Regions from separate parts of the Actinoplanes derwentensis genome, predicted to be linked through region 2. Evidence: riboswitches for the same ligand, from Rfam matches in the RefSeq annotation. Region 2 holds a riboswitch; each other region holds the start of a gene.
The links. Region 2 has a riboswitch for cobalamin ahead of BLU81_RS05860 (ribonucleoside-diphosphate reductase subunit alpha). Riboswitches for the same ligand answer to the same signal wherever they lie in the genome.
Positions count from the first base shown of each region.

Region 1: it holds a riboswitch for cobalamin, as region 2 does, so the genes downstream of both, BLU81_RS10665 (CbtB domain-containing protein) here and BLU81_RS05860 (ribonucleoside-diphosphate reductase subunit alpha) in region 2, are expected to answer to the same signal.
Region 3: it holds a riboswitch for cobalamin, as region 2 does, so the genes downstream of both, BLU81_RS08970 (ABC transporter substrate-binding protein) here and BLU81_RS05860 (ribonucleoside-diphosphate reductase subunit alpha) in region 2, are expected to answer to the same signal.
Region 4: it holds a riboswitch for cobalamin, as region 2 does, so the genes downstream of both, BLU81_RS08930 (MerR family transcriptional regulator) here and BLU81_RS05860 (ribonucleoside-diphosphate reductase subunit alpha) in region 2, are expected to answer to the same signal.

Region 1 is NZ_LT629758.1:2,295,653-2,299,715, reverse strand. Features, by position in the region: gene BLU81_RS10680 (methyl-accepting chemotaxis protein) at 1-262, shown strand, start outside; gene BLU81_RS10675 (GNAT family N-acetyltransferase) at 450-920, opposite strand; gene BLU81_RS10670 (CbtA family protein) at 998-1,768, opposite strand; gene BLU81_RS10665 (CbtB domain-containing protein) at 1,759-1,953, opposite strand; cobalamin riboswitch at 1,989-2,108, opposite strand; gene BLU81_RS51485 (S8 family serine peptidase) at 2,198-3,376, shown strand; gene BLU81_RS10655 (suppressor of fused domain protein) at 3,373-3,876, shown strand; gene BLU81_RS10650 (TIGR03086 family metal-binding protein) at 3,954-4,063, shown strand, end outside.
Region 2 is NZ_LT629758.1:1,327,234-1,331,296, forward strand. Features, by position in the region: gene BLU81_RS05850 (enoyl-CoA hydratase/isomerase family protein) at 1-828, opposite strand, end outside; gene BLU81_RS05855 (formylglycine-generating enzyme family protein) at 843-1,601, opposite strand; cobalamin riboswitch at 1,912-2,139, shown strand; gene BLU81_RS05860 (ribonucleoside-diphosphate reductase subunit alpha) at 2,261-4,063, shown strand, end outside.
Region 3 is NZ_LT629758.1:1,962,234-1,966,296, reverse strand. Features, by position in the region: gene BLU81_RS08980 (cytochrome c oxidase assembly protein) at 1-811, opposite strand, end outside; gene BLU81_RS08975 (EamA family transporter) at 1,008-1,895, shown strand; cobalamin riboswitch at 1,894-2,110, shown strand; gene BLU81_RS08970 (ABC transporter substrate-binding protein) at 2,240-3,733, shown strand; gene BLU81_RS08965 (ABC transporter permease) at 3,730-4,063, shown strand, end outside.
Region 4 is NZ_LT629758.1:1,943,573-1,947,635, forward strand. Features, by position in the region: partial or broken gene BLU81_RS08915 (SDR family NAD(P)-dependent oxidoreductase) at 1-311, opposite strand, end outside; gene BLU81_RS08920 (SDR family oxidoreductase) at 311-1,054, opposite strand; gene BLU81_RS08925 (TetR/AcrR family transcriptional regulator) at 1,159-1,821, shown strand; cobalamin riboswitch at 1,819-1,966, shown strand; gene BLU81_RS08930 (MerR family transcriptional regulator) at 2,022-2,879, shown strand; gene BLU81_RS08935 ((2Fe-2S)-binding protein) at 2,915-3,634, shown strand; gene metE (5-methyltetrahydropteroyltriglutamate--homocysteine S-methyltransferase) at 3,674-4,063, opposite strand, start outside.

The DNA.
Region 1 (4,063 bases), 970 kb from region 2:
ACCCGTCCCGGTCGCCCTCATCAACATCAGTTCTGGGGGTATGCGGTGTACGCCACCAGCTGGGCTGCCCCTCAACGAGGGGGACACCGTGACCGCCACCGTCGAACACGACGGCCGGCACATCACCACCCATGCCACCGTCGTCAACACCAGCAGCGGCGATCGTCCCGAGGCGGGTCTGCAGTTCCTGATTCCCGACGAAGACGCCGCCCAGCAGATGGCAGTCTTCGTCCAGCGTCTGCTGGACGACACCCATACCTGACACCCACGCCGGAGCACTTTCCGTCACTGCCGGTGGGGCTGGGTGTGGCGTTCGGACGAGGCCCGCACGGTCGCGGTGTCCTGGCACGGCTGTGGGTACCACTGGACCGTCCCGCGAGCGGTGGCGACGATGAGGACGACGAGGTGACCGATCTGCTGGCGGTGGTGAGGAGCGCTGACCGGACGGGTCAGAGGTTTTTGGTGAGATGGATGCTGTGGGGGTCGGGGCGGTAGTCGGCGAACGGTGGGCAGGTGACGAACCCGAAGCGGGTGTAGAGGGTGCGGGCCGGGGCGAAGAACGGGTCGGTGCCGGTTTCGAGGTAGAGGTCGGTGTAGCCGCGGTGGCGGGCTTCGGCGATCAGGTGGGTCAGTAGGGCTGAGGCGACGCCGCGGCGCTGGGCGGTTCGGGCGGTGCGCATGGATTTGATCTCGGCGGTGGTGGGGGTGAGTTGTTTCAGGGCGCCGCAGCCGAGGAGGTGGTCGCCGTCGTGCAGGGTCCAGAGGGTGATGCCGGTGCGGCGCAGGCCGTCGAGGTCGAGGGCGTGTTTGCTCTCGGGTGGGCTGATGCCGCGCATTTCGTCGACGTGTTCCTGGAGCAGGGCGGCGATGGCGGGTCCGGTCAGGTCGTCGACGGTGATGGTGTGTTGTGGCGCGGTCATGGGCCTATTGGTATCAGGCACTGGTTGCATACAAAGACAGTGAGGGCGCTGCCCTCACTGTCTTCATACGTCGCCGGTCACGCGGTGGTGGCGGGCTCCGGGGTTGCGATGGGCTGCCCGGTGCGGGTGGCCAGCTGGTTGAGCAGTCCTGCGAAGGTCAGTCCGAGGGCGGTCCAGAGGATGGTCTGGGTGCCGAGTGACGAGATCCGGAAGTTCCACAGCAGCGTCGCCGGGAAGTCGTCGGGGACCTCGTTGAAGGTGGGCAGCATCAGATAGGCGATGGTGACCACGATCAGGAACGCAATGGTGCCGGCGGTAGCACGGCGCCATTGGTGGGTCTGGGTGCGGGCGGCGAGGACGGCGGCCCAGACGGCTACCAGGCCGAGGATGAGGACGGCGAGGTAGGCGATGGTGCGCTGGTCGATGGTGTCGGGGTCGCCGACGGCGGGTGGGTTGGGCGGGTATTTCAGGTAGGGCACGAGAACGATGCCGGTGAGGGCGGCTGCGGCGAGGCCGAGAGCGGCCTGGGTGTCGCTGCCGGTGCGCAGCCGGCGCCGCAGGACGGTGTAGGCGGTGGCGAGGATGCCGCCGAGGGCCGCGCCGTAGAGGGCGGTGGCCAGGAGCAGGCCGACGGTGCTCTGGACGTCGCGTTCGACGAGGGCTTCTTCGTCGGCCTCACCGGGGGCGAGTGCCGGGGCGTTGGCTTCTTCGATGGCGATGGCGGCGTTGATGTGGGGTTCGCCGGCGACGTAGGCGAAGGTCCCGGCGAACAGTCCCGCGATCAGGCCGGCGAGTAGGCCGCGGAGCAGGAGCTGGATGTAGGTGGGGACGGGGGTGGTCAATGGCACGGGACACCGAGCAGGTGGCGGCCGTCGTGCATGAGTTCGTGCAGGTACATACCGCTTTGGGAGATGCCGCCCTGGTCGAAGGCGACGAGGTAGGCCAGGAGCAGCATGATGCCGGTGAATCCCGCGGCGGTGGCGAGGAGCCGGGTGGAGACCGTGGGTACGGCGAGGGGTTGTGCCTTGGGCATGGAGTGGTTCCTCCTTCGGGATGACGCGTCCCGATCGATGGGGCCTGCGGCGCGTGAGCGTCCTGACTCGCCTGCCCGTGACGGGGTTCGGCTTACAGTGGCGCGACCGCACCGGAGTCTCACCGGTTTTCCTCACTCGCCGCAGAATTGGCTGGCTTCAACTTAACGGCCGGGGTGGTGGCGGCACAACTGGTGGCCGGTAGCATCCACGCCGGTCGTCGGGGGTGTACCGGGGGTGGGTTTCGTGCGGTTGCCGGTTGCGGTGGTGGTGGGTTTCGTCGCGGGTGTGGTGGTGCCTGTGGTGGGGCCGGCGAGTGCGGCGCAGTGTCTGGGTGCGGGGGTGACGTCGCCGGGTGTTCCGGCGGAGTTGAAGGCGTATGCGCCGGCCCGGTTGGCGGGTCTGGCCACGGGTGCCGGTGTCCGGGTGGCGGTGATCGATTCCGGGGTGGCGCGGAACCCGCAGTTGACCGGCCGGGTGCTGGGTGGACGGGATTTTCTGCATGGTGCGGCGGATGCGCGGCAGGACTGTCCGGGGCACGGGACGGCGGTGGCGGGGATCATCGCGGGGCTGCCGGAGGCTGATTCCGGGGTGCAGGGTTTGGCGCCGGGGGCGACGATCGTGCCGGCGCGGGTCAGTGAGGATTCGGATCTGGACGATGCGGGGCAGGGGTCGTCGAGTGCGGCTGCTTTTGCGCAGGCGATCCGGTGGTCGGTGACCACGGCCAGGGCGAAGGTGATCAACATTTCGCTGGTGATGCCGGGTCAGGATGCGGGTGTGCGGGCGGCGGTCGCGGAGGCGGTCGCTGCGGACGTGGTGGTGGTGGCCGCTGCCGGTAACGGTGGTGTCGATGGTGGGGTGGCGTACCCGGCGGGTTATCCGGGGGTGATCGGTGTGGGTGCGGTGGCCGCTGACGGGTCGCTGGCTCAGTTCTCGCAGCCGGGTGAGCATGTGGATGTGGCGGCGTTCGGTGACGCGGTGACGGTGTTGTCGCCGGTGTCGGGTCATCGGGTGGTGCAGGGGACGAGTTTCGCGGCGCCGTTCGTGGCGGCGACGGCGGCGTTGTTGCGGGAGCGGTTTCCCCGTGACAGTGCGGCGGAGATCACGGACCGGTTGTTGCGGTCGGTGGATCCGGCTCCGGGTGGGGCGCGCAGTGCCGGGTACGGGTTCGGGCTGCTGAATCCGTATCGGGCGCTGACGGAGGAGGCGGGTCCGAAGGTGGCGGCGGTGGTGGCGGTGTCGCCGGTGCCGTTGGCGCGCCGGGGTGGTCCGGAGTGGGATCGGGCGGGTTTGTTCGCTGCCGGTGGTGCGGGTCTGGCGTTGTTGGCGGGTGTGGTGGCGGCGGTGGTCGGCCGGGGGCGGCGGCGTGGGTGGCACCCCGCTACTTCTGGGGAGTCCACGACTCATGATCGAATGCCGGGATGATGTGGGAGGTTGTCACCGAGGCGTTGGGCCGGTTGTATCCGCGGGAGCAGCCGTGGCATGTGTCGTATGTGGCCGGTGAGCATGTGCTGGAGGCCGGTTCGGTGTATCCGGCGGACGGGCATTGGCATTATGTGACGTACGGGCTGGGCCGGCGTTGGGGTGTGGAGTTGACGTTCCGGCTGGTGCGCGGGGCGGAGACGGATCCGCCGCAGTGGCCGTTCGTGACGCTGGAGCACATGGCGGGTTATGCGAACAGTCTGGCGGAGCCGCTGGAGGAGGGTCAGTGGGTGGATCTGGTGGGGCCGATCACGGGTTTCCCGTTCTCCGGTGGCCCGGATACCGGGTTGACGGTGCTGATTCTGACGGCGGATCCGGAGTTGGGTGATCGTTTTCTGCAGTTGGTCGGGGTGACCGAGGCGGAGGCGAACGGGGAGTCGGAGATCGCTGACGACCGGTTGATGGTGACTGATCCGGGCCGGGCCCGGCCGGTTCAGGAGTAGCCGATCGCGGGTGGCGTCACCCGGCCGGGTGCCTGGTTCACCTGGCCGGGATGTGTCGGGGTTTCTAGGCTGGGTCCATGTCTACTGAGATCAGTGATCTGCTCGGCAAGGCGGTTCCGGTGGTGACCGCGCTGGTGGCGCGGGTGCGTGACGAGCAGTTGCCGGCGGTGACGCCGTGTGCCGAGTT
Region 2 (4,063 bases):
CCGCAGATCCGGCAACCCGGCCGCCGTTCGCAGTGAACGCAACGTGACGGCCAGGGATGTCGGTGACTTGCCGTCGATCTGTTTCGCCGCAGCCCGGGCGGCCTCGACCGGATGCGCGGCGAGCCGTTCGCGGATCACCGCGAGATCGTCACCGGCATAACATTCGTCGATCCATTCCCGGGCCTCGCCGAGTTCCCCCACGGGCCGGTCACCGGGTGTCACCGCGACCCCTTCTTTCCAATCCGCGATCAGGTACGGGAGACGCTCGGAGCGGACGAGACAGTCGGCCAGCCCCACCGTGATCGCGTCGCCCGCCCCGATCGTCGTGCCGGTCAGCGCCAGATGGGTGCCCAGCTCACCCGGCGCCCGCGACAGCAGCCACGAGCCGCCCACGTCCGGGTGGAAACCGATACCCACCTCGGGCATGGCCAGCCGGGACCGTTCGGTGACGATCCGCAGTGACGCGTGGGCGGACACCCCGATCCCGCCGCCCATCACCAGCCCGTCCATCCAGGCGACGATCGGTTTCGGATATCCGGCGATGGCGGCGTTGAGGTCGTACTCCCGGGCCCAGAACTCCAGCGACCCGGTGCCCCCGGAAACCGCGTCCGCGTGCATGGCCCGCAGATCCCCACCGGCGCAGAGACCACGCTCCCCGGCCCCGGTGATCAGCACCGTCCGCACCCGGTCGTCGGACTCCCATTCCCGCAGCACGTCAGCGACGAGTCCGACCATCTCGGCGGTCAGTGCGTTGATGGCTTCCGGCCGGTTCAGGATCACCTGGCCGAGCTGACCTTCCACGATCGTGAGCACGGGCGACGTACACAAATGATGTCCTTCGGTCATTTCTGGGGCGGGACCGGCGCGACCGGGCGGATCGCGGTGAACTGGTGATGTTCGTAGCGGGTGGCGGCGAGCAGCAGCAACCATTCGTCGCAGCCCTGCCACGGGTGGATGTCGGCGGCACCGCCGCGCACCACCCGGGGACCGTCACCGGTGCGGGGCCGGGCATCGTCCGGGGCGCCCGTGAAGCCAGGGATCCACACGTCGGCGCAGATCTCGTTCGCTGAGCCCATGGCGGCCAGTCCGAACGCGTTCTCGGCGTCGGCTGTCCGCAACTCATCCCTGAAATCGTGGAGCACTTGCTCCTCGCCGGGCTTGCCGTCGCCACGGAAGGTCAGAGTGGTGGTGCCGCCCCGGGCCGCGTACTCCCACTCGGCCTCGCTGGGCAGCCGGAACGGCAGTTCAGCAAGTAGGTCATCCAGGTCGTCCTCGAGCCGGGCCGTGCCGGATTCCGCGTCGGTGTAGTCGTCCTCATATTCGGGCAGCCAGTGCCGAACCTGAGCGACCGTCAACGGGTGCCGGGCGATCAGGAACGGCGCGACGTGCACGTCACGGACCGGCTGGGCCTCTGCGGCGCCGGCGAAGAACGACGTGAGGTCGTCCTCGGCGCCGCCACTGCGCTCGATCGCGCGTACCGCCGCCAGTTCGTTCTCGGACAAGCCCATCCGGAACGTCCCGCCCGGCACCTCCCGGAAGACGACGCCGGAGGGGGTGTGCCGCCAGGCCGGCCGGTCGGCCACGATCTCCTCGGTCCACATGGCGCCGAACGTTAGCAGCGCTTGACCCGCGACCGGAGAATGGCTTGGTCAGCGAATCGCCGATGCCGGGGGAGGCGCGGGGTGGAACAGCGCGGCCGGGGCCGGTGTCCGGTCTGTGGACGGATCGCCGGAATCACCGCCGAGGGGCGGGTCGCGCGGCATGACGGCACGATCCGGGCCTATGCCCCGCCTCAGGAGTGTCCGGGTGGTGGACGGCTGCCGCAGGATGATCCACCCGACTAGTTGATCTCTGTCGGGTGACGTGTTGAACACACCATGTTGGGTTATGACTTTCTGGCCTGACCTAGATATGGTGTTCCACGCAGCTGGTTCGGCCGGGCCCTCACGGGTCCGTCCGAGGCAACAGGGAACCCGGTGCAAGGCCGGGACTGCCCCGCAGCGGTGAGTGGGAACGACAACCGTCAGGTAAGCACTGGGCCCGTCCCGGGCCTGGGAAGCGACGGTCGGTAGGTGGCTCTGGCGACAAGCCGGAGCCGTGCCCACGAGTCCGAAGACCTGCCAGCGTGCCGTGCATCGCGGTGATGTGCGGCGGTTGAAGGCCGCGTGGGACGGCTGACGCCGAGCGTCCGCGTGGCCGTGTGCCCGTGGACGGCTGGTGTCTGTCCTCCACGCGTCGGGCTCGCGAGGGAGGAGTGGGCATGACGCTCACCACCAAGGTCACCAGTGTGCCGGAGCAGCGGCGGCATGTGATGCAGGTGCGTAAGAGAAACGGCGATCTGGAGCCGGTCGACGTCAACAAGATCGTCAAAGCGGTCGAGTTGTGGGTCGCCGATCTGGACGAGGTCGACCCGCTGCGGGTGGCGACCAAGACGATCAGTGGCCTGTACGACGGCGCGACCACCGCTGAGCTGGACAAGCTGTCGATCCAGACGGCTGCCGAGCTGATCGGTGAGGAGCCGCAGTACTCGAAGCTGGCGGCCCGGCTGCTGGCGGCGTACGTCGACAAGGAGGTCCGCCTCCAGGGCGTCGCGAGCTTCAGCCAGTCGATCCGGTACGCCCACTCCGAAGGCCTGATCGGCGACGAGACCGCCGCGTTCGTGGCCGCGAACGCCCGCAAGCTCGACGACGCCATCGACCCGGCCGGTGACCTGCGCTTCGAATATTTCGGGCTGCGCACCGTCGCGGACCGTTACCTGCTGCGCCACCCGACCGAGCGTCTGGTCGTGGAGACCCCGCAGTACTGGCTGCTGCGGGTCGCCTGTGGCCTGTCCAAGGACGCCCGTGAGGCGATCGGCTTCTACCGGCTGATGTCGTCGCTGGCGTACCTGCCCAGCTCACCGACCCTGTTCAACTCGGGCACCCGGCACACCCAGATGTCGTCGTGTTTCCTGGTCGACTCGCCGAAGGACGAGCTGGACTCGATCTACGAGCGGTACCACCAGGTCGCGAAGCTGTCGAAGTTCTCCGGCGGCATCGGTATCGCCTGGTCGCGGGTCCGCGGCCGGGGCGCGCTGATCCGGGGCACCAACGGCAAGTCCAACGGCATCGTCCCGTTCCTGAAGACCCTCGACGCCGGGGTGGCGGCGGTCAACCAGGGCGGCCGGCGCAAGGGCGCGGCCTGCGTGTACCTGGAGCCGTGGCACCCGGACATCGAGGAGTTCCTGGAACTGCGCGACAACACCGGTGAGGAGTCGCGCCGCACCCACAACCTGAACCTGGCGAACTGGATCCCGGACGAGTTCATGCGCCGCGTCGAGGCCGACGGCGACTGGTCGCTGATCGACCCGTCCGAGGCCCCGGAGTTGCCCGACCTGTTCGGGGAGGCGTTCGACGACGCTTACCGGGCCGCGGAGAAGAAAGCGGTCAAGACCGTCAAGGCCCGCGACTTGTACGGCCGGATGATGCGCACGCTGGCACAGACCGGCAACGGCTGGATGACGTTCAAGGACCGCTCGAACGCGCTGTCGAACCAGACCGGCGAGCCCGGCAACACCATCCACCTGTCGAACCTTTGCACCGAGATCCTCGAGGTCAACAACGACGACGAGACCGCCGTCTGCAACCTCGGCTCGGTCAACCTGGGCGCACACGTCACCGCTGACGGTGTCGACTGGGAGAAGCTGCGCGAGACGGTGCGCACGGCCGTGGTCTACCTGGACCGGGTCATCGACATCAACTACTACCCGTCCGACCAGGCCGCCGCGTCGAACCCGCGCTGGCGTCCGGTCGGCCTCGGGCTGATGGGTCTGCAGGACGCGTTCTTCACGCTGCGGCTCCCGTTCGATTCGGCCGAGGCCCGCGAGCTCTCCACCCGCGTACAGGAAGAGATCTTCCTTACCGCTCTTGAGGTCTCGGTCGATCTGGCGACGAAGTTCGGCCCGCACCCGGCCTACTCCGAGACGCGTGCCGCCAAGGGTGACCTGCACCACGAGCTGTGGGGTGCCGACCCGGCGCAGGCTTCGCGCTGGGCCGAGGTGAAGGAGCGGATCGCCGAGCACGGG
Region 3 (4,063 bases), 640 kb from region 2:
CCTTGGCGAGTACGAGTAACCCGTACCGGCTCCCGAAAAGCTCTGACCAGGCACCGAGTCGCACCGCCGCGTTCGCGGCACCGCTGACCGCCGTGACGATGAGACAGGCCAGCGCGAGGCGGCTGTAGCGGGCGACCGCCTCCGGGAACGCCCGGGCCCGGCGCACCAGCAGCAGCCCGCCGAGGCCGCCGATCCAGAGGGTCGCGGCGAGCACGTGCAGTACCAGGCTCGACACCGCGAGCTGGTGGTCCCCGGCACCGGCGGCGTGCCCGGTGAACACGGGCGGCACGATCGCCACCAGGGCGAGGATCGTGGTGACGGCGGCCAGCCCGCGCGACAGCCCGGCCCGGCTGAGCACCACCACCAGCAGGATCAGCCCGGCCTGCCACATCAGGGCCTGCCCCTGCGAGATGGACAGGGCGAACCCGGCGACCGGCTGGACCCCGAGTTCCGGCACCGGCACGCCGAGCACGTCGGAGACGCTGAACAGGATCCGCGCGACCACGACCAGCAGCCACGCAGCGGCCAGCCAGGTGGCCCGGCGCAGCAGCTGCCAGCCGTGCGCGGAGACGCTGGGACCGTCGCCGGGCAGCAGGAACGCGGCCGTCACCAGCACTCCGGCGAGCAGCACCGCCAGCAGGTCGGACAGGGTGGTGACCACCGGCAACGCCCACGGGGTGACCGGCCCGGCGTCGGGCAGGCCGGGGATGACGGTGGTGTCCACTCCCCCGGCGAACATCAGCGCGGGCACCAGCACCACCGCGGCCGTCCCGGCGACCAGCGCCGTGACCGACCGTGTTCTTGACTTCACTTTCCACCCCTGACCCTGCGGCAACGCCGTGTTGGTCGGTTTCCGGGCCCGGCTGGTTCCCGGCCCTGGCGTGAGGTGCGTCATTCCGGTGTCAATCATCTGTCGGCGGGCGGATCCGTCAATGGATGCGGCTCGCCGCGTTCCGGCCGCACCGAGCCCGCCGAGAACTGCCGGGATTGCGGGGCGTCACACAGCGTTGAGTTGGACATTGGCACTGGCGGGCATCGCCGCCACCGGATGGGGCTTCTCCGACTTTCTCGCCGGGGTCGGCGCGCGGCGGCTACCGGTCCGCGCCGTCCTGATCGGAGCCCAGCTGACCGGCCTGGTGCTGGCTCTCGTCTACCTGGCCGTCCGGGACGGTCCGCTGCCCACCGATCCGCGGCTACTGGTGATCAGCGCCGTCGCGGGCACACTCTCCGTACCGGGCATGGGCCTGGTCTACCGGGCGATGCGCGACGGATCACTGGCCGTGGTCGCCCCGGTCGCGGCCGGTGCGGCGCTCATCCCGGTCGCCTGGGGCCTGCTGCACGGCGAACGGCTCAGCGCGGGCGGCATCCTCGGGGCGGTCGCCGCGATGGCCGGGATGACCTGCGCGTCCTGGCCCGCCGGAGATCGCGCGGGACGGCGGGCCCGGTGGCGGGCGGCCTGGTGTGCGGGCGGGGCGGCACTCTGCTTCGGCACGTTCTTCGTGCTCGTGCACGAGGCGGCGCCCGACGATCCGTACATCGCCACCGCTTATGTCCGGCTCGCCGGCGGGATCGCGGGTCTGCTGCTACTCACCGAGGCCCTGGTCCGGCGACGGATCCGGATGCCGCGCGGCACCGGCTCGCCCTGGCTGCTGCCCGTGGGGGTCGGCGTGCTGGAGACGGTCGCGGACGGCGCGTTCGCCGTGGCCGCGGCCGGGGTCGCCGTCGGTGCCGCGGCTGTCGTCTCCTCCCTCTATCCGGCGGTCACGGTACTGCTCAACGCCGTGCTGTTGCGGGAGCGGCTCCCGGCCGTACACCTCTGCGGGTGTTCGCCGCGCTGGTCGGGGTGGCGTGCCTGGCCGCCTGACCCGTTTCCAGGTGCTGATCTTCACCGGTAGCATGTGCCGCGGTGCTGGTTCACCCTGCCCGCCAGGTGGGGTGTCGCAAGAGGGAACCCGGTGTGAAACCGGGACTGCCCCGCAGCGGTGAGTGGGAACGACCGCCGTCATCGAGCACTGGGCCGCCCATGCGGCCTGGGAAGCGACGGCCAATAGGTGGCTGGAACACATCCGCGCCCACGAGTCCGAAGACCTGCCGGCACTGCGCACACCGGACGGTGTGCGCCGCCGGCGGTCTCTCGGGATGACCAAGGGGGTGACGAGCCCTTCCTGTCGTGTGCCCGTCGGCCACTTCGAGGGAAAAGGTCTTCGTGAAACTCCCAGCCCGCCTGCGGCCAGCCGCTGTGACGGTTCTCGCACTGACACTGGCCGCCTGCTCCGGCGGTGCCGCCCCGGTGACGACGGTCAACGGCGAGATCGCGGTGGCGATGCAGTTCCCGCCCCGGTCCGCGTACGCCTTCGACGCCGACGACGGCGCCCTGCTGATGACTCTCGGTGTCGCCGAGACCCTGACCAGTGTCGACGCGTCGGCACAGCCCGCACCCGGCCTGGCCACCGGGTGGGAACAGACCGCCGACCCGAAGATCTGGCGGTTCACACTGCGTGACGGGGTCACGTTCCACGACGGCACGCCGCTGACCGCGGACGCCGTGGTCACCGCGCTGACCTACATCTCCACGGTGTCCGCGCCGCCGCGTGCGGTCCGTGACATCGGCCTGACCGTCGAAGCCGACGGGGCCGGTGCGGTGCTGATCGGCACGAGCATGGCCGATCCGGTGCTGCCGCTGCGGATGAGCAGTGGAAACCTCGGGATTCTGGCGCCTTCGGCGTACGCGGCGGGTGGACAGCCACAGGTCGTTCGTACCGCAACCGGCCCTTATGTCTTGTCGGCCGTCAACGGCGCCGACTCGGCCGTGCTGGAGCGCAACGACGCCTACTGGGGTGCCGCGCCGGCCGCCAGCAAGGTGACGGTGCGTTATGTGACCGACCCGCAGAGCCGGGCGCTGGCCCTGCAGTCCGGGGATGTGCAGTTCGCCGAGGGCCTGCCGCACGCCGCCACCGCCCAGGTCGAGGCCGCCGGGGGCGCGGTGACCGCCTATCCCGCCGCGCGCACCGTCGAGTTGCTCCTCAACCAGAGCGCAGAACCTTTCAACGACTTGCGGGTACGCCGGGCGGTCACCGCCGCGATCGACCGGCCGACCCTCGCCGCCCAGGTCCTGCAAGGTGCCGCGACACCGGCCGCCGACCTGTTCGGCACCGCCGTGCCGTGGGGTTCGCGGGTCCCGCCGCCCGCCGCCGACCTCGCCGAGGCCAAAAGCCTTCTGACCCAGGCCGGGTACGGGCCGGGCAAGCCGCTGACCGTACGGCTCTGGACGTTCCCGAACCGTCCGGAGATGCCGGTGCTCGCCACCGCCATCCAGTCGATGCTCGGGGAAGCCGGCATCAAGGTCGAGGTGACGGTCGGTGACTATTCGGCGCAGGAGCCGAAGGTGCTCGCCGGTGACTTCGACATGTTCCTGAACTCGCGCAGCTACCTGTCCGACTTCGCCGACGCCGCCAGCGTCCTCACCTCGGACTACACGTGCAAGGGCAGCTACAACATCGACCACTTCTGCTCGCCGGAGTTCGACACCCTGGTCGGCACGCTGGCCACCACCAGTGACGTGACCGCCCGGCAGAAGGTGTTCACCCAGGCCGCGGGCATCCTCACCGACCAGGCCGCCGGCGTGATGATCGTGCACCCGAACAACACCGCCGGAACCCGTGGCGTCACCGGATTCACCCCCGACCCGCTGGGTGTCCGGCCGGTCCTGCCGCAGCTGAAACCCGCCGGGTGACGGTTCTGCTGCTGCGGCGGCTCCCGCTGCTGCCATTCGGGTTACTCGCCGCATCGGTCCTGGTGTTCGCGTTACCGCGGCTCACCGGGGCCGACACGGTCCGGACGGTCCTGCGGGCCCGGACCGCCTCGGCCGTTCCCGACCCGGCCACCGAGGCCCGGGTGGCCGCCGAGTTCGGGCTGGACGGGTCGGTCGTCGAGCAGTACCTGCGGTGGCTGGGGGCGGCGGTGCGCGGGGACTTCGGGTTGTCGTTCGTCACCCGTACTCCGGTCGGCCCTCAGGTCGGCGAGGCGCTGCTGGTCTCCGCGACGATCACGGTCGTCGCGCTGG
Region 4 (4,063 bases), 620 kb from region 2:
GTGAGGTCGTCGTCGGTGAAGGCTTCGACGTAACCCACGTACAGATGACCGGCGTTGTTGATCACGACGTCGAGGCGGCCGGACTGCTAGACCACCGAGCGGACGGCCTTGTTCGCGGACTCCTGAGAGGTGACGTCGAGCTCCAGGGCGTGCAGGTTCTCGACGGCGGCGAACTCGGCCGAGGCGGCGGTGCCGTCAGCGCTGGCGAGGGAGCGCACGCTCGCATGGACGGTGTGTCCCAGCCGGGCGAGTGTGAGTGCGGTCAGCCGGCCGATGCCGGTGCTGGAGCCGGTGATGAGGACCACGGCCATCAGGCGGCACCGCCGTTGGTGTAGAGGACCTGGCCGTTGACCCAGCGGCCCGGTCCGGCGAGGAACGCGGCCACCTCGGCGATGTCCTCGGGGGTGCCGAGGCGTTCCATCGGGTTGAGCGAGGCGATGTGGTTGATGACCTGCTCGCTCTTGCCTTCGAAGAACAGCGGCGTGGCCGTCGGGCCGGGTGCGACGGTGTTGACCATGATGTCGCGGCCGCGCAGCTCGCGGGCGAGGACGAGGGTCATGGCCTCGACGGCGCCCTTGGAGGCGGCGTAGGCGCCGTAGGTGGGCATCTGCAGCCGGGTGATGGACGTCGAGAAGGTGATGATCGCTCCACCCGCGCGCACCTGCCGGGCGGCGAGCTGGCTGACCACGAAGGTGCCGCGCACGTTGGTGCGCTGGATGCGGTCGAAGGTGTCGAGGTCGGTCTGCGCGATCGGCGCGAGCGGCATGATGCCCGCCGTGTGCGCGACGACGTCGACGCCGCCGAAGGTGTCCGTGGCGTGCTGGAACAACGCCGCCATCTCCGCGGGGTCGGCGACGTCGCCGCCGAACGCGGTGGCCTGGCCGCCTGCGGCGACGATCTGCTTCACCGCGTCCTCGGCCTTGGCCTCGTTGCCGCTGTAGTGCACCACCACGGCGATGCCGTCGGCGGCCAGGCGCTCGGCGACGGCGCGACCGATGCCGCCGGATCCTCCGGTCACGATGGCGACGCGGGTGGGAGTGAGGTTGCCGGACATGTGCCCTCCAGGTATGTGGACTAGGTGTCCATATAACCGTAGCGAGATAAAGACTAGTTGTCCACTAATCTGAGGGCGGAGTTGTCGAGACGAGAGGAACGACCATGGCTGAGCAGTCGTCGCCCCCGGTGGCACCGCAGCGACGAGGACGTGGCCGCCGGCCGGCCGCCGAGGTCCGGGCAGGCGTGTTGCGTGCCGCCACCGAGCTGCTGCTGAGCGAGGGGATCAAGGCGGTCACGTTCGACCGGGTCGCCACCGCGGCCGGCTCCAGCAAGATGACCCTGTACAAGTGGTGGCCGTCCGCCGGGGCACTGGCAGCGGAGGCCTACTTCACCCACAGTGAACCCATTCTGGAGTTCCCCGACACCGGCGACATCCGCGCCGACATCACCGCACAGCTCTGCACCTTCGTCAGGCTCCTCAACACCGACGGCACCGGCGCGATCCTCGCGGGACTGATCGGGGTGGCGCAGACCGACCCCGAGCTGTCCGCGGCGTTCTCACTGCACTACTCGGCCACCCGCCGCGCGCTCGCCATGGCGGCCTTCGAACGGGCCCGCGAGCGTGGTCAGCTGCGCGACGACCTCGACCTCGGCATTCTCGTCGACCAGCTCTGGGGAGCGTGCTACCACCGCCTGCTCATCCCCGACGCCCCCCTGACCGAGGAATTCGCCATCGCCCTGGTCGACAACGCCCTCGACGGCGCGGGGAATAGGGCGGCCGGGACGAGACGATCGGTGTCGGGACGGATGGGGCGTACCCCGTAGGATGGGTGGGCAGTCGGTTCGCCCGGTTCGCCAGATCGGGTGTCGTAAGAGGGAACCCGGTGGGAAGCCGGGACTGCCCCGCAGCGGTGAGTGGGCGACGGTGCGTGCCCGCGAGTCCGAATACCTGCCACTGCCCGCGCCTGACCTGGTGTGGTGTTGTCGGTGACCTCGAGGGCGGGTCGGCGGTGGGAGAACAGCTGATGATGCACGCGCCGGTCGAGGAGCGGCTGAGTGCCGGGATACTCGCCCGGCGGCTCGGTGTCGCCCCGACCACCTTGCGGACCTGGCACCAGCGGTACGGACTCGGCCCGTCCGGGCACGAGTCCGGGCGGCATCGGCGCTACACCTCGCACGACGTCGCCGCGCTGACCGTGATGGCGCAGCTGACCACCCGAGGAGTGCCCGCGGCCGAGGCCGCCCGGCAGGCCCGCCGCGAGACCACATCATGGACTGCCGACCGTCCGTGCGGTGACCCTGGTACCGACGCGGAAGCCCGTGGGCTGGCCCGGGCCGCCCGCCGGATGGACGTGCTCACCCTGCGGGAGACCCTGGCGGCCTCGGTGGCCGGGCATGGTGTCGTGCACACCTGGCACACCATGGCCGGGCCCGCGTTCAGTCACATCGGGCACGCCCGCTACCCGGAGACGCGCAAGGCGATCGCGCGGCGGCTGCTCACCCGTACCCTCAGTGAGGTTTTTGCCGCGGTGCCCCGCCCACCTGCGGGTACGCCGGTCTCGGTGCTGCTGATGGCCGCCGACCACGGCCGGGACGTGGCCGCCCTCGACGCACTCGCCGCCGCGCTCGCCGAACGCGGAACCGCTTCGATACACCTCGGCGCCGGCCTGTGCGGGGAGGTGATCGGCGGCGCGGTGGCCCGGGCCCGGCCCGCGGTCGTGGTGCTCTGGTGCGACGGTCCCGGACCGATGCCGGCGGAAATCCTCGCACCCTGCATCGGTGACCCGGCGTGGCGGCCGGCCGTCGTCGAAGCCGGACGAGGCCGGGCGTGCCCACACCTCGCCGACGCGGTGGCGGCAGTCGCCGGGCTGGTCGCGGCGTGACCCTTCGAAAACAGGATGGCCGGAACGGTCGCGGCGTGACCGGGGCGGCTCTGGAAGCGGCGGCCCGGCTCGGCCCCTACTTCGCGTGGGAACCCTACGACGGTGAACCCGGCTGGCGGCCGGTGCGGGAACTGCTCGACCCTGACGTGATCGCCCAGCGGGTTCGGATCGGGCGGCGGACCCTGGCCGGGCTCGGCGGGCTGGACCACGCGGACATCGACGAGCGGGCCGCGGCGTCGATCATCTTCCTCGGGCTCGCGTCGCGGCTGCTGTCACCGCTGCTCGGGGCGGTGGCCACCGGCGGCGTCCTGCCGATCGCCGACGTGGAACGGCTGTGGTGGCGGCAGGTCGAGGCGGGACCGATTCCGATCGCCTGGCACGGACTCGACAGCGGGCCCGGCACAGCCGAACTCTTCTCGCGTACCGCGATCCGGGGTCTGGTCGAGCCGGTGCTCGACGTCTTCCGTGAGCGGTTCCGGCTGTCGCCGCAGGTGCTGTGGGGCAATGTCGCCTCGGCGCTGGGCGGTGCGGCGGGCATGATCGCCGACGCGATGCCGGGCGCCGCCGAAACCGCCGCGACCCTGGTCACCGGGTGTCTCGAACTGCCGCCACTGCGGGGAACCGCCACCCTGACCCGGCCCGATCCGGCGCGGGCCCGCTGGTACCTGGCCCGCAACAACTGCTGCCTCTACTACCGCATCCCCGGCGGCGGCACCTGCGGCGACTGCGTGCTGAACACCCGGCGGCCGGGTTAGGAGGGTTCGGGCGCCCGAACCCTCCACCCGCGCAGAGGGCTAGCGCAGTTCAGCGGCCGCCGCTACCAGGTGACGCAGGGACGCCTCGGTCTCCTCGTACCCGCGGGTCTTCAAGCCGCAGTCCGGGTTCACCCACAGGCGGCGCGCCGGAACCGCCTCGGCCGCGAGCCGCAACGACGCGACGACCTCCTGCTGGGACGGCACGCGCGGCGAGTGGATGTCCCACACGCCTGGGCCGACGCCGCGGCGGTAGCCGATGGTGGCCAGGTCGTCGAGCACCTCCATCTTGGAACGGGACGCCTCGATGCTCGTCACGTCCGCGTCGAGGGCGTCGATCGCGCCGATCACCTCGCCGAACTCGGAATAGCACAGGTGGGTGTGGATCTGGGTGGCGTCGGTGACACCGCTGGTGGCCAGGCGGAACGCGCC